Alkalilimnicola ehrlichii MLHE-1: one gene and its partner. The main gene of each other region encodes a partner of the protein of the gene in region 2 in a complex. Links are inferred from orthologs where the notes say so. Each region holds a gene or a part of one and is shown on either strand. Other genes may lie near its edges.

What was found. The genes of interacting proteins can lie anywhere in the genome.
Region 1: the proteins of fliM (region 2) and fliG are in contact, whole or in part, in a crystal structure (PDB 4QRM), measured with the Thermotoga maritima proteins. The link is inferred for Alkalilimnicola ehrlichii MLHE-1 from one-to-one orthologs. Residues at the interface, in WP_004081085.1 of Thermotoga maritima: Tyr124, Leu127, Asp128, Ile130, Met131, Gly132, Gly133, Pro134, Glu136, Pro139, Arg141, Thr144, Glu145, Ile146, Glu147, Ser149, Ile150, Lys153; in WP_004082903.1 of Thermotoga maritima: Phe122, Ser125, Glu126, His127, Pro128, Gln129, Thr130, Val133, Glu157, Arg161, Leu164, Leu165, Arg167, Ser169, Glu171, Val172, Glu175, Ile176, Asn179, Lys182.

Annotation. Positions count from the first base shown.
Region 1 is NC_008340.1:791,342-796,526, reverse strand. What follows is about bases 1,401-4,399. They hold fliG (flagellar motor switch protein FliG), read right to left. Parts: upstream 3,403-4,399; coding sequence 2,398-3,402; downstream 1,401-2,397. Other genes in these bases: fliF (flagellar basal-body MS-ring/collar protein FliF), read right to left, coding at 3,389-4,399; MLG_RS03665 (flagellar assembly protein FliH), read right to left, coding at 1,485-2,372; fliI (flagellar protein export ATPase FliI), read right to left, coding at 1,401-1,492. In the rest of the region: flagellar export protein FliJ, read right to left, coding at 1-54; more of fliI, read right to left, coding at 116-1,400; more of fliF, read right to left, coding at 4,400-5,131; flagellar hook-basal body complex protein FliE, read right to left, coding at 5,182-5,185. UniProt on the Bacillus subtilis protein: One of the proteins that forms a switch complex that is proposed to be located at the base of the basal body.
Region 2 is NC_008340.1:1,109,261-1,114,242, reverse strand. The notes cover bases 162-2,957. They hold fliM (flagellar motor switch protein FliM), read right to left. Parts: upstream 2,256-2,957; coding sequence 1,068-2,255; downstream 162-1,067. Other genes in these bases: MLG_RS05000 (flagellar basal body-associated FliL family protein), read right to left, coding at 2,267-2,752; fliN (flagellar motor switch protein FliN), read right to left, coding at 391-1,071; fliO (flagellar biosynthetic protein FliO), read right to left, coding at 162-310. Outside these bases: more of fliO, read right to left, coding at 1-161; MLG_RS04995 (TonB-dependent receptor), read left to right, coding at 3,100-4,455; MLG_RS04990 (metal ABC transporter substrate-binding protein), read left to right, coding at 4,545-4,982. UniProt on the Bacillus subtilis protein: One of the proteins that forms a switch complex that is proposed to be located at the base of the basal body.

The DNA.
Region 1 (5,185 bases), 320 kb from region 2 along the record:
GGCCTTGTCGCCGGCCAGGCGTTGCACCGGTTGCAGGCGTGCGGAACGGTTCATCTCGCCTCCCCGTCGGCGGGCGCCGACTTAACCCTTATTATGACTCCGACAATTCACCCTGTCAGCCATTGCCGCCCCCGGTCTGGGCCTGATCGCTGAGCAATCCGAAGAGCTGCTCCAGGCTTTCGCCAAAGTTCACCGCCGTGGAGACATCCTGCTGCAGGAAGGCGCGCAGCCGCGGCATGATGGCAATGGCCTCGTCCACCCGCGGGTCGCTGCCCTTCTGGTAGGCCCCGACGCTGATCAGGTCCTGGTTCTCCCGGTAGGTGGACCAGAGCTGGCGGAAGCGCTGCGCCAGGCGCTGGTGGCCCCGCTCGGTGATGTTGATCATGGCCCGGCTCACCGAGGCCTCGATATCGATGGCCGGGTAGTGGCCGGCGTCGGCCAGCTGGCGCGACAGCACCAGGTGACCATCAAGGATGGCGCGGGCGGCATCGGCGATGGGGTCCTGCTGATCGTCGCCCTCGGTGAGCACGGTGTAGAAGGCGGTGATCGAGCCGCCGTCGTCCGGCCCGTTGCCGGCCCGCTCCACCAACCGCGGCAGCAGCGCGAACACGGACGGCGGATAGCCCTTGGTGGTGGGCGGCTCACCGATGGCCAGGCCGATCTCGCGCTGGGCCTGGGCGTAGCGGGTGAGCGAGTCCATCAGCAGCAACACATTCAGGCCCTGGTCGCGGAAGTACTCGGCGATACTGGTGGCCAACATGGCCCCGTGCAGGCGCATGAGCGGGGATTTGTCCGCCGGTGAGGCCACCACCACGGACCGGGCCAGCCCCTCGTCACCCAAAATGTCGGTGATGAACTCCTTGACCTCCCGGCCCCGCTCGCCGATCAGCCCCACTACCACCACATCGGCGTTGGTGTAGCGGGTCATCATGCCCAGCAGCACGCTCTTGCCCACGCCGGAGCCGGCGAACAGTCCCATGCGCTGGCCGCGCCCCACGGTGAACAGGCTGTTGATGGCGCGCACGCCCACGTCCAGCGGCGCCTTGATGGGGGCGCGGGCCAGGGGGTTGATGCCCTCGCCCACCAGGCTGCGGTATTCGCTGTGATCCAGCAGGCCCTTACCATCCAGCGGGCGACCACCGCCATCCAGCACCCGGCCCAGCAGCCCCGGGCCCATACCGGCCTCGGCGGTGCCGCCCCGGGGCACCACCCGGGCGTTGGGCATCATGCCGTGCAGCTCGCCGGTGGGCATCAGGTAGAGCTTGTCGCCGGCAAAGCCGACCACCTCGGCCTCCACATCCCGGTCCTGCTGGGTGCGCAGGGTGCAGCGGCTGCCCAGTGGCGCCTGGCAGCCCTCGGCCTCGAGGGTCAGGCCGACCATACGGCGCAACACGCCTTCCACCACCAACCGCGGGGCACGCACCCGCTGCCGGCGCCGACGCAGATGCTCGGCCCAGCGATTGCTGCGGGGCGGGGCCTTGGCCTCACTCATGGCGACCAGCCTCTGCGTTACGATCCGTGCCATCGCCGTCCTCGCCCTGAGCGTCACGGCCGTTGCCCAGCACCTGTTGCGCCAACTGGGCCAGACGATGCTCCAGGGTGGCGTCGATATGCGAGGTCTCCGTGCTGACCCGGCAGCCGCCACGGTTGATGGCCGGGTCCTCCACCAGCCGCCACGCCTGTTCGCCCCCGCCATCGGCGCTCAGGGCCTCGCGGATAAAGCGGGCGTCTTCCGGGTGCAGGTGCACCTCCACGTTGCGGGCGCCCACCGGCAGCAATCCCACGGCCTCGCGGATCAGGCGCACGATCTCACCGGGTTGGATGCGCAGCTCGCGGTAGATCACCTGCCGGGCCAGGTGCATGGCCAGCTCCGCCAGCGCCTGCTCCACCTCCTCGTCCATCTGCTCCAATGGCCGGTCCAGTTGGCGCACCAGCCCGTCCATCCGCTCCACCAGCCGGTGCGCGGCCTGCTCGCCGGCCTGGTAGCCCGCGGCGTGGCCCTCGCGCTGCCCGGCCTCCAGCCCCTCCCGGTGGCCCTCGGCGTAACCGGCCTCGCGGCCGGCCCGCTCGCCGGCCCGGTAGCCCTCGTCCCAGGCCTGCTGCTGCAGCGCCTCAATATCCGCCGCGGTGGGCATGCGCGCGGCCTCGCGGCGCTGCGGCTTGCGGAAGCCGGCGTAGTCCCGCTGCCCACCACTTGCACGCTGGCTTGCCTCCGGCCGTTCCGGGGCCTGGCCTCGCTCCGGCTTCGGCGCCGCCGCCCAGCGGGCGAAGGTCTCGCCGGCCGCCTCGGCGGGGATGATCCGTACCCGGCCGCGGCCGGCCTCAGCGCCCTCGCCCGCCGCGCCGGTCTTGTGCCGGGTCTTGTCGTTCATGCCGCCTGCTCCCGCCGTTCAGCCATCAGAGCATCTCCTCGCCGCCGCCACCGAGCACGATCTGGCCCTCGTCGGCCAGTCGCTTGGCCACCGCCAGGATCTCCTTCTGGGCGTTCTCCACATCGCTGATACGCGCCGGTCCCATGGTCTCCAGGTCGTCGGCCAGCATCTCCGCGGCGCGGCGCGAGAGGTTGCTCATGATCTTGTCCTTGAGCTGCTCGTCGGCGCCCTTGAGCGCCAACACCAGCTGCTCGGTGCTGATCTCGCGCAGGATGGTCTGGATCGCCCGGTCGTCCACCTCGAGCAGGTCCTCGAAGACAAACATGAGCTCCTGGATCTTTTCCGCCAGCTCGACATCGAAGTCGCGGATGTGATCGAGGATGGTGTTCTCGGTACTGGTGTCCAGGTTATTGAGAATGCTGGCGGCGGCGTGCAGCCCGCCGATACTGGAGGACTTCACCCGCTGTTGACCGGAGAACTGCCGCTCCATGATCTCGTCCAGCTCCTTCAGCGCCGCCGGTTGGATGCCGTCCAGGGTGGCCACGCGCATGAGCACATCGTGGCGCACCCGCTCGGACAGCGAATCGAGCACCTCCGCGGCCTGGTCCGACTCCAGGTAGGCCAGCACGATGGCGATGATCTGCGGATGCTCCAGGCGGATCATCTCGGCGATGGTGCGCGGATCCAGCCACTTGAGCTGATCCAGCCCCTGGGTGGAACCGCCCATCAGGATCCGGTCGATAATGCCGCCGGCCTTCTCTTCGCCCAGGGCCTTGTTCAGCACCGAGCGCACATAGTCGTTGGTGCCGATGCCCAGGGCGGTCTGCTCCTGGACCTTACCGACAAAGGAGGTCAGCACGGCGTCCACGTCGTCTCGGGAGACCTGCTCGAGGCCGCTCATACTCTGACCCAGACGCTGGACCTCGCGCGGGCCCAGATGCTTCATGATGTTGGCGGCCTCATCCTCCCCCAGGCTCATCATGAAGACCGCCGCGCGGTCGGTGCCCTTGAGCTTGCTATCGTTTGCCATCGTCTTCCGCCAGCCAGGACTTGATCACGTTCGCCGCCAGCTCCGGCTCGTCATTCACCAGCTTCTTGGCGGCCTCCAGTTTGGCCTCGTAGGGCTTGTGCTGAACGCCCGCCAGCAGTGCCTGTTCGTTGGCGTCCGGCCCGGCGAGCTGCGCCGCGCCCCCGCCACCGCCCTGCTGGGCCAGGCGTGCCTGCTCCTCCGAGGCAGGCGCGCGCAGCGCCTGGTCGCGCTGACGCTGCATGCCCTTGATCATCGGCCGCACCACGAACAGCAGCAGGGCGATGAAGGCCAATGCGGCAATGGCAAAGCGGATCAGCTCGCGGACCCACTCGCGCTCCAGCAGCGGCACCGGCGGCATCGCCTCCACCGGCTCCTCTTCCAAGAAGGCGGCGTTGACCACATTGACGCTGTCACCGCGCGCGGCATCGAAGCCCACGGCTTCCTGCACCAGGGCGTTGATACGGTCCATCTCCTCGTCCGACAACGGTTCGCGCACTGTGTTGCCCTCCTCGTCGGTGGTGATGCGCTCGTCCACCACCACCGCCACCGACACCCGCTGGATGCTGCCGATGGGGTCGCGGACCTGGCGCAGGGTGCGGCTGATCTCGTAGTTGCGGGTCTCGGAGGAGCTGATGTCCACCGGCGGCGGGTTCTCCGGCGCCTCCTCGCCGTCCAACTGCCCGGCCCCCGGGGGCTGGTTGGTGAGCGCGCCGGGCACGCCCATGGCCGCGTCGGCCCCCTGCTGGGTGCGGCGGCCCTGCAGGGCCTCGCTGCGGATCACCCGGCTGTCCGGGTCGTAGAGCTCCTCGGTGCGCTGCTGCTCGGAGAAGTCCAGGCTGGCGTTGACCTGGGCCCGGACCCGGTTGCGGCCAACGAGGGGCGCCAGCAGGTCCTCGATACGACGGACGTAGGTCTCTTCCACCTGGGTCTTGTACTGGAACTGACCGGCGGTGCTGGCCAGCCCGCGGCCCTCGTCGCGGGTGAGCAGGCGGCCGCGCTCATCCACCACGCTCACGTTCTCGTGGGCCAAATCCGGCACGCTGCTGGCCACCATGTGGACGATGGCGTCCACCTGCTCATCGTTCAGCCGCCGGCCCTGAGCCAGGTTGACCACCACCGAGGCCCTCGGCTGCCGGCGGTCGCGGACGAAGACCGACTCGCGGGGCAGGGCCAGGTGGACGCGGGCGGCGTCCACCTGGCGCAGGGTGCCGATGGAACGGGCCAGTTCGGTCTCCAGGGCGCGGTCGAACCGGGCCCCTTCCATGAACTCACTGGTGCCGAAGGCGGAGTCCTCCTGCAGCATCTCGAAACCAAAGCCGGTGCCCCGGGGCAGCCCCTCGGCGGCCAACTGCAGCCGGGCCGGGTGGACCTGATCCGAGGGCACCCGCACGGCTCCCGTACGCTCATCCAGGCGGTAGGGGATGCCCTGCTCCTCCAACTGCTCGATGACGGCGGCGGCGTCCTGATCGTCCAGCTCGCTGAACAGGGTGCGGTAGCTGGGCTCCTGCGCCCAGAGGTACAGCAACACCCCGGCGGCCACGGTGAACAGTAGCACCACCGCCAGCCCCAGGCGCATCACGTTCTGCCGGCCGCCGAAGAGGCCCTCCAATTGGTCCATGCCCGGAATGCGACCGGCGGTGCCCGCACCGGTGCGCCCCGCACTACCGCGCTCGGCGATGGCGCGGCCGCCGCCCTCACTCTCCGTCAATGCCTGGCTTGCCTCAGCCATTGCCTTCCCCGTTCCGTCAAAACGCCGTCAAGATCCCGCTACCGCGGTGCCTAG
Region 2 (4,982 bases):
CGAGCCCCTCCAGGGGCTCATCCAGCACATGCAAAGTCTGTACCCGCCCGGGAGCCACCCCCACGAGAAGTTGGGTCGACCCCACCTTAACCAGTACCACTTTCTCCCGTTGGCCCACCGACAGGGCCCCCAGGACGCGCATCTGCCCATTGGCAGACCCGCCCACACCGCCCATGCGGCGCAGGGCCAGCATGAGCAGGGCGATCAACACCAGCACCACCACCAGCCCGACAATCACCCGCGCCATGCCGGTGACATCCACGCTGGGCACGCCGCCCTCACCGGCCCAGACCAGGCCGGGCAGCCACATCCCGGATACCGCCAACAGGGCGGCGCCGGGTTTTCGACACCCGGTCGGGGACGGGCAGGAAGGGTGGCGACGGAAAACCATCAGCGCAGCTTTTTGACACGCTCGGCGGCGCTGATGACATCCGTGAGCCGGATGCCGAAGCGCTCGTTGACCACCACCACCTCGCCGTGGGCGATGAGCGTGCCGTTGACCATCACATCCAACGGCTCGCCGGCCAGGCGGTCCAGCTCCACCACCGACCCCTGGTTGAGCTGGAGCAGGTGGCGGATGCTGATCTGGGTGCGACCGATCTCCATGGAGAGGGTGACCGGGATGTCCATAATGACATCCAGGTTGGCCTCTTCATCGCCCAGATTGCGCCCGGCCCCGGCATCGGGCTCAAGCTCATCCAGCTCGGCCCGTTCCGCCTGCCAGTTCTCCTGGCGCTGCGTCTCCCGGGCCTCGGTGGCCGCGCGCTGGCCGGCGGACGGCTCCTCCGGGCCACTCTGTCCAGCCTCGTCGTCGCCGGTCTGCTCTTCCATAGCCCGCGCCCACTCGTCCGCCATGGCCTGCTGATCCACCTCCGACCCGGCATCAGCGGCGGCCTTCCCGCCGGCGGGCTCATCATCTACCCCATCCGACGCGCTGTCGCTGGCCGCCTCGTCCTGCCCGGCCGCTTGCCCCGACTCCGGGGCACGTCCGGTCTCGCCGGCCTGTTGCTCCGCCATGGCCTCTTCCCAGGCCTCGTCGGCGCCGGTCTGATCCTTCCGCTCCTCACTCATGACTGCTCACCGCCCTTGTTACGGTCTCGCGACTGTCTTGCGGTCCGGGACGCCGCCGCGGCCCTGCCGCGCCGTTGCCGCCCCCGGCCCCCGCTGTCCCCGTCCGCGGACGCCTTGTCGCCCGTCTTACCTTTGGCCTTGTCCTGTACCTCCGCCTCTGCGGGTGCCTCGCGCTCCTCTTCCTCGCTCTCCAGCCAATGGATGGCGTCCTGCTCGGCGCGCGGCTGGATCCGCTCGGTGATCTTGATGGCGGTATTGCCGTGACGTACCCCGTAGCGGCCGCGGAAGACCGGCATGTCCTCGGCATACACCTTCACCGCCTCCGGCAACTCCACCGGGATGATGTCGCCCGGCTTCATGTTCATCACATCGCGCAGGCTCACCTCCACCTCGGTGAGCACGCTGGACAGCTCCACCTCGGCAAACTTCATCTCCTCGCGCAGGGAGCGGGTCCAGCGTTCGTCCACCTCGTTGCGGTCCGACTGCACGCCGGCATCGAGCAGCTCCCGGATCGGCTCGATCATGGTGTAGGGCAGCGTCACGTGGATATCGCCGCCGCCGCCGTCGAGCTCGACATGGAACTTGCTGACCACCACCACCTCGCTGGGGCTGACGATATTGGCGAACTGCGGGTTGACCTCCGAGTGCATGTACTCGAACTCGGCGTTCATCACCGGGTTCCAGGCCTCCTCCAGGTTCTCGAAGGCCTGATCGATAAGCATGCGGATGACCCGCAGCTCGGTGGGCGTGAACTCGCGCCCCTCGATCTTGACGAAGAACCGCCCGTCGCCGCCGAAGAAGTTGTCCACCACGATGAAGACCAGCTTGGGGTCGATGATGAACAACCCGGTGCCGCGCAACGGATGCACCCGCATCAGGTTCAGGCTGGTGGGCACGAACAGGGTATGGACGTACTCGCCGAACTTCATCATCTCCACACCCACCACCGACACCTCCGGGGTGCGGCGCAGCATGTTGAACAGCCCGATGCGGAACAACCGGGCGAAGCGCTCGTTGATCATCTCCAGCGTGGGCATCCGCCCACGCACGATCCGCTCCTCGGCGGTGAAGTTGTACGAGCGCAACTCGCCAGGCTCGGCGTCGTCCTCGGTATCCACCGCACCGTCGTCGACGCCATGCAGCAGGGCGTCGATTTCATCCTGGCTGAGTATGTCCTGGGCCATGGGTCCTACCCCTATTGCATGACGAAGCGGGTGAAGTAGACCGCCTCCAGCCTTTGCTCAACACCGCGTTCGGCCAGCACCTGATTGACCTCCTCCAGGGCAGCCTGACGCAACGCCTCGCGGCCGGCGCGGGTGTTCACCTCCTGGTAGTCCTGATCGGCAAACAGGTCGAGAAGATTATTGCGAATCACCGGCATGTGCCGGTCGATCGCCTCTTCCACCGAGGCGTACCGCGTCTCGAGCTGCACCCGTGCCTGCAGGTAACTGATGCGGCCACCGCGCTCGAAGTTGACGGTCAGTGCGGGGTCCAGCTCGATGTAGATGGGCTCGTCCAGCGCCTGTTCCACCTGCGGCTCGTCGTTGCCGACGGAGCCGATCATCCCCGTCAGATAAGCGGCAACTGCCCCTCCCACGGCCAGAAGCACGACCAGAATCGCGATGAGCAGGATGACCACCAGCTTGGACATCCCCTGTTGTTTGCTTGTGGCTGTTGCCATTGACCGTCCGCCCTCCGACAGAAATCCGACGCAGAAAGAGAGAAGCAAAAGCGGTGCCAAATGGCGCGCTTTTGCCGAGCTCCAGTGTAACGGATTAGCCCTAAAGGTATAGAGCCTGCCCGCTTGACAGCCGGCCTTCTTGCAAATAGATTGCACCACTTGATGCAACAGTATTGCATTTCACACCTGCCAACCTGACGCCCTTCGTGGGCCGCATCACGTCACACGCATTGGGGAGCAACACAATCATGATCAAGAAGACGCTGGCCGTTGCCGCCACGTTGGTCATGCTGGCACCGGGAGGGGTGCTGGCCGACCGGACTGGCGATGGAGAGGTGACCTCGCAGATGCAGCGGGACCCGCTGGATCAGCCGGGGCTTCGGGCCCAGGCGCTGCCGCTGGGCGGCACGCGGGAGCAAGTCGATTCCGGCACCGCGTTCAACCCGGCCCTCTCGGTGATCCTGGACGGGGTGTACTACTCCGAGTTCACCGGTGAGTGGGACGCCCCGGCGGGCTTTGACAGTGGCCACAGCCACAGCCACGGCCACGGCCACGGCCACGGCCACGACCATGACCTGGACGAGGGCTTCAACCTGCGCGAGACGGAGATCGCCTTCTCCGCGTCGGTGGACAACTACTTCGACGCCATGGTGATCCTGGCCATTGAGGGCGACTCCGGCATCGAGGTGGAAGAGGCCTATCTGACCACCCAGAATTTGCCGGCGGGCCTGCAGGTGAAGGCCGGTAAGTTCCTGTCCGACATCGGCTACATCAACAAGCAGCACCCGCACGACTGGGACTTCGTCGACCGTCCACTGGTCAACGAGTTCCTGTTCGGTGACCACGGCCTGCAGGAGAAGGGGGTGCAGCTCTCCTGGGTGCCAGCGACTCCGGTCTATACCCGATTCGGCGTCGAACTCCTGCAGGGTGAGACCAGCGGGATCGCCAACTACATCGGTTCGGGCCGGGTAGAGGAAGTGACGGTGACCCCCGATCCCGTCACCGGGGACCCCACCCGGCAGCGCTGGCGGGACGACAACCCCTTCGATGATGCCTCCGGACCCCGTCTCTTTACCGGCTTCTTCAAGATTGCGCCGGACCTCGGCTACAACCACGCCGCCCAGTTCGGGCTTTCCTACGGGATCGCCACCACCTTCCAGAATGAGCAGCAGCACTCCAGCACCCGGTACGAATCCTGGGACGGTGATGCCTGGTTCGCCGGTGTGGACGCCGTTTATAAGTACGACAGCGGTGGTGCCTACGGCCACGGCAACCTGCGACTGCAGGGCGAGTACTTCCTGCGTGAGATCGACGTCGACTACATGAGTCAGAGCTTCCAGGGCGTCAACAACGGCAGCCTGCAGACCACCGACAGCTTCTCCGATCGCCGGCGCCAGGACGGCCTCTACCTCCAGGCCGTCTACGGGTTCGCCCCGCGCTGGGAGGTCGGCGCCCGCTTCGAGGCCCTGGGCCTGACCAACGAGTCGTTGGTGCCGGACCGCAGCGCCGGTGAGTTCGAGGACTTCGACGCCAGCTACCGGTACACGCTCAACACCACGTGGCGCCCGACCCACTTTTCCGCGCTGCGAGCTCAGCTCAACTACAACGACTTCGCCAAGGAGGACGACCACACCAATCGCGGTGCCTCCTTCATGCTCCAGTACAACCTGAGCCTGGGCGTGCACGGCGCACACCCCTTCTGATCGAACCGGGCTAACCTGACCGCCTGCCGGGCCCTTACGCCCGCCAGGCGGTCAAACCGTGACACTCATTCAAGGCGAGGAGACACAGAATGCACCGCTGGATACTCGCAATCGCCCTGTTGCTGTTCGCCGGTCTCGCCCAGGCCGGGATGAACGTGGTGGCCACCACCAGCAACATGGGCATGCTCGCCCGCACCGTCGGCGGCGAGCACGTCAACGTCACCGTCCTGGCCCCGCCGGACCGCGACGCCCACTACCTGAGCGTGCGCCCGAACATGATGACCCACCTGCGCCGGGCTGATCTGGTGGTCGCCGTGGGGGCCGAGCTGGAGATCGGCTGGCTGCCGCCGGCCATCGACGGCGCCGCCAATCCCGCCATCCGTCCGGGGCGCAGCGGCTACTTCGAGGCTGCCGCCCAGGTGGAGCGCATCGGCACCGGCGTGGCCGCCGACCGGGCCCAGGGCGACGTCCACCCGGAGGGCAACCCCCACATCTACCTGGACCCGGTGCGCCTGGCCACCGTGGCC